Regions from separate parts of the Sulfitobacter sp. PM12 genome, predicted to be linked through region 1. Evidence: riboswitches for the same ligand, from Rfam matches in the RefSeq annotation. Region 1 holds a riboswitch; the other holds the start of a gene.
The links. Region 1 has a riboswitch for thiamine pyrophosphate ahead of thiB (thiamine ABC transporter substrate binding subunit). Riboswitches for the same ligand answer to the same signal wherever they lie in the genome.

Region 1 (2,388 bases):
GCGGATGCCGACGCAGGGGTCATGGCGGCCTTTGGTGATGATCTGCGTATCTTCGCCGGTCTTGGTGATTGTCTTGCGCGTGGTCAGGATGCTTGACGTTGGCTTGACCGCGAAACGTAGCACGATGTCCTGACCGGTGCTGATGCCGCCCAGAATACCGCCCGCGTGGTTCGACGAATAGACAGGGCCGTCGGGGCCCATGCTGATCTCGTCCGCGTTCAGCTCTCCGGTCAGCATGGCGGCGGACATGCCTTCGCCAATCTCCACGCCTTTGACGGCGTTGATGCTCATCATCGCGGCGGCAAGATCGGTGTCGAGCTTGCCATAGACCGGCGCGCCAAGGCCCGCGGGCACGCCGCGCGCTGTCACCTCGATGATCGCACCGACGGAGGATCCGGATTTGCGCAGACCGTCCAGATACGCCGCCCAGTCATCGGCCGCTTTGGCGTCGGGCACCCAGAACGGGTTCTGTTCGATCTGGTCCCAATCGAACGCATCGCGGTCGATCTTGTGCGGGCCCATCTGCACCATGTAGCCGGTGATCTGCACATTCGGCGCAATCGCCTTGATCGCTTCGCGCGCAAGGCCACCCGCCGCCACACGCGACGCGGTTTCACGTGCCGAGGACCGCCCGCCCCCGCGATAATCGCGGATGCCGTATTTCTGGAAATAGGTGATGTCGGCGTGACCGGGGCGGAACTTGTCCTTGATGTCACCGTAGTCTTTCGACCGCTGGTCGGTGTTCTCGATCATCAGCTGGATCGGCGTGCCGGTGGTGACACCTTCGAACACGCCCGACAGGATCCGCACCTCATCCGCCTCGCGGCGCTGCGTGGTATATTTGTTCTGGCCGGGTTTGCGCTTGTCCATCCAGTGCTGGATCATCTCTTCGGTGATCGTCACACCGGGGGGACAGCCGTCCACCGTGGCCCCCAAAGCAGGCCCGTGGCTTTCGCCCCAGGTGGTCACGCGGAAAAGATGGCCAAAGCTGTTGATCGACATGGGCGGTGCTCCTTTGGCGGTGATCCTTAACGGGGGCTGCACCATGCCTCAAGGGGTTTCACCTTGCGCGCGGGCGACAGGCGTTCTACCGATAAGACACCTCGGGGGGCCTGACAGGCTGAGATGTGCGCGCACGGACCCGTTGAACCTGAACCGGTTAACACCGGCGGAGGGAAGGTCTGGATACACCTCCAACGCTTTCTGACGCCGCATTTTGGAGGATGCCATGAAGTATCTTACACTTGCTGCCACCACGCTTTTCGCCACGCAAGCATGGGCCGAGACGCCCGAACTGGTGGTCTATACCTACGACAGCTTTGTCGCCGAATGGGGCCCCGGCCCTGTGATCGAAGCGGCCTTCGAGGCCGAATGTGCCTGCGATCTGAAATTCGTCGGCATGGGCGATGGCGCGGCGCTGTTGGCGCGGCTCAAGCTGGAAGGCGCGCGGTCTGACGCCGATCTGGTGCTGGGGCTTGATACCAGCCTGATCGCGGCGGCCAAGGAAACAGGGTTGTTCGCGCCCGCCACAGTTGATGCGGATTATGACCTGCCGGTCACATGGGAGGATGACAGCTTTGCCCCCTATGACTGGGGCTATTTCGCCTTTGTCCATAACGCTGATCTGACCCCGCCCGCGAATTTCCGCGCTCTGGCCGACAGTGACCTCAAGATCGTGATCCAGGACCCGCGGTCCTCTACCCCTGGTCTGGGCCTGCTGATGTGGGTCAAGGAGGCTTATGGTGACGAGGCCCCTGCGATCTGGGAAGGTCTGACAGATAATGTCGTGACCGTGACCAAGGGCTGGTCCGAAGCCTACGGCCTGTTTCTTGAGGGCGAGGCCGACATGGTGCTGAGCTATACCACATCCCCCGCTTACCACCTGATCGCCGAAGAGGACGCGACCAAAGCCGCCGCGGCCTTTGACGAAGGCCACTACATGCAGATCGAAGTGGTCGGCAAACTGGCGGGCAGCGACCAGCCCGAGCTGGCCGGTCAGTTCATGCAGTTCATGGTATCGGACGCGGCGCAATCGGTGCTGCCCACGACCAACTGGATGTACCCTGCCGTCACGCCCCAAGGCGGGCTGCCCGAAGGCTTTGAACAGTTGATCGAACCGGGCAAGGCGCTGCTGATCCCAAGCGATGACGTGCCCGCCCTGCGCGAGGAAGCATTGGCCGAATGGCTCTCCGCGCTGTCGCAATAAGCACGAAAACCGGTATCAGCGCCGCCGTTCTGGTGGCGGCGCTGATCCTTGCTGCGGTGGGGGCGGTGCTGTGGCGGGCCGAGTTCGGCAGCGGGCTTGGCCCGGCCGATTGGTCCGCGATCCGGTTTACCGTGTTACAGGCCGCGCTTTCCGCCCTACTGTCTACCGCGCTGGCGATCCCT
Region 2 (2,388 bases), 1.2 Mb from region 1:
GCAGCGATGTGGTGTGTTGGCCCCACCAATCCGCCGCCCTTTTCCCCAGCCGGATCACCGGTTCCTCGGCGCTTTCACCTTCGCAAAACGGGGCGAGCATGCCGCCAGCCCACCAAGAACACCCTTGCGGGCCGGGCTGGCGGGCGCGGTCGATCAGATGCACGCGCATCCCGCGGTCCAGCAAGACACGCGCGGTACACAGCCCCGCGACGCCCGCGCCGATGATGGTGACCTGCGTCATGACCAGACCGCGTGGAAGTGATGCACCGGCCCGTGGCCCGTGCCGATATCAAGTTGATCGGCGGCGATGATGGCGCGGTGCAGATAGTCATGGGCGGCCTGTACCGCCGCGCCAAGGGGTTTGCCGTGGGCCAGCCCCGCAGCGATGGCCGCGGCGTAGGTGCATCCCGTCCCGTGGGTATTGCGCGTGTCGATGCGCGGCGCGCTGAACCATGTGACACGCTCTGCGGTGACCAGCGCGTCGCTACAGATATTGCCCGCGCTATGGCCGCCCTTCATCAGCACCGCCTTCGGGCCCATCTTGAGCAACGCGCGGGCCTGCGTGACCATCTGGTCGGCGCTGTCGGCCTCGGGCTGGTTCAACAGGCGGGCGGCTTCGGGGAGGTTGGGGGTCAGCAGATCGGCGCGCGGCAGGATATCCGCGATCAGCGCTGCGACGGCGTCTTCTTGCAACAGCGCATCGCCGGATTTTGCGATCATCACCGGATCAACCACGACGGCCCCCCGAAACGCGCAGAGCGCGGATGCCACCGCCTGAATAATCTGCGGAGAAAACAACATGCCCAGTTTGATCGATTGCACCGAAAGATCGGACAGCACCGCATCGATCTGGGCCGCGACGATGGGGGCGGGGATCTCGTGTACGGCGCTGACGCTGCGCGTGTTCTGCGCGGTCACGGCGGTGATCACGCTGGCGGCATAGACACCATTGGCCGACATCGCCTTGATATCGGCCTGAATACCGGCACCGCCGCCGCTGTCGGATCCGGCGATGGTCAGGGAAATGGGGGTCGTCTTGGTCACATGCTCGCCTTTCGGTGGTGGGCAAGCAGACGCAAGAATGAGCTTTGTGGCGTGGACCCAAGGCCGTTGCACAAAGATACCCGTTCCCTACGCCGGTATTGCCCGGATCAGGTTCGACGGGTCGGTGCACGCACCTCTCAGCCCCCTAGGGCACCCCGACGGATAGATGTTGGAACTGCGGCCCCTGTGGGGGCCTGCAGCGTCGTTGCCTTAGGCGTAGCCAAGTTCGGCAAACGGTGCAAGCCGCAAAATATTCAACCGAAGGTGGCGCAATTTTGGGCAAAACGGGCGCGGTTTGGGCAGCCCTCCTGACGCTTGTCAGCCGAAACAACGCCTCGTAACCCAAAGCAACGTAACGTCACATTTCCCATATTCTGCGGTGTTAACCCTTTGGCATCAGCAAACTAGGGGTGATCGCGCAAAGACCCCGCGCGGCTGCGGTATCAAGTTCTGTTCTGCGGTATTGGCATCGAAATATCTTGCCCCTAGGCTGATTGACAGATTGAGTCGGATACCCTCGGGAGGAGGGGGCCGACACTCGGGAGGATGCGTTTTCTGGCCCGTTTTACGGGTCATACCGGACGCGTCGCGACAAGCATTGGGAGGTGCTGCGTGACATCTGCAAAGATCACATCTGCGTCCTGCGCATGGGCATCCGCAGCTTTTGCGGCGCCTGTGATCCTGCGATCCCGAACAATCCAAAGATGTACAACAGGGAGAGAGACCACATGAAGAATATGACACGTTTTGCCAAGGCCGCTGTCGGGTCCTTTGCGGTATCCATGGCGCTTTCGGGCGTCGCGATGGCGCAGGAGTATGAGTGGCCGCGCATGCTCGTGATTGCCACGCCGGGCACGTCGACAGGCAGCTTTGCCTCGACCAACGGTTGGGGGCCTGCGTTGCAAAAGGAAACCGGCACCACCGTGCGGATCGTTCCTGAAGACAGCGAGCCCATGCGCTACAAACGTTTGACCGACCGCGAAGATATCGCGATCGCGTCGGTTTCCGCGTCGGAAATGGCGTTGCAAGCGGAAGGGGTCGGCGGCTACGCCTCGGCGAAACCCATGCCGCAGCGGATCCTGTGGCACCACAACGACACGCCTTGGGGCTTTGTTGTGGCTGGCGATTCCGAGCTGCAAAGCCTTGAAGACATTGGCAAAGGCGGCGTGCGTGTCACCTCTGGCGTGTTCTCGCCCGCGATTGTCTCTGCGATCACACAGGCCCTGCCTGCCTTTATCGGCATGACGCCCGAAGAAGCACAGGAAAAGATCGAATTCGTCCCGGCCTCCAGCTACGGTGAAAACTGTCGTTCGGTTGTCGAGGGGAAGTCCGATGTGGCCTATT

Region 2: linked by a shared signal. The riboswitch ahead of thiD (bifunctional hydroxymethylpyrimidine kinase/phosphomethylpyrimidine kinase) and the one ahead of thiB (thiamine ABC transporter substrate binding subunit) in region 1 are both predicted to bind thiamine pyrophosphate.

Annotation. Positions count from the first base shown of each region.
Region 1 is NZ_CP151529.1:532,104-534,491, reverse strand. Features, by position in the region: gene aroC (chorismate synthase) at 1-1,002, opposite strand, end outside; TPP riboswitch at 1,095-1,194, shown strand; gene thiB (thiamine ABC transporter substrate binding subunit) at 1,229-2,206, shown strand; gene AADW22_RS02460 (thiamine/thiamine pyrophosphate ABC transporter permease ThiP) at 2,182-2,388, shown strand, end outside.
Region 2 is NZ_CP151529.1:1,721,018-1,723,405, forward strand. Features, by position in the region: gene AADW22_RS08305 (FAD-dependent oxidoreductase) at 1-241, opposite strand, end outside; gene thiD (bifunctional hydroxymethylpyrimidine kinase/phosphomethylpyrimidine kinase) at 238-1,044, opposite strand; TPP riboswitch at 1,112-1,212, opposite strand; gene AADW22_RS08315 (TAXI family TRAP transporter solute-binding subunit) at 1,773-2,388, shown strand, end outside.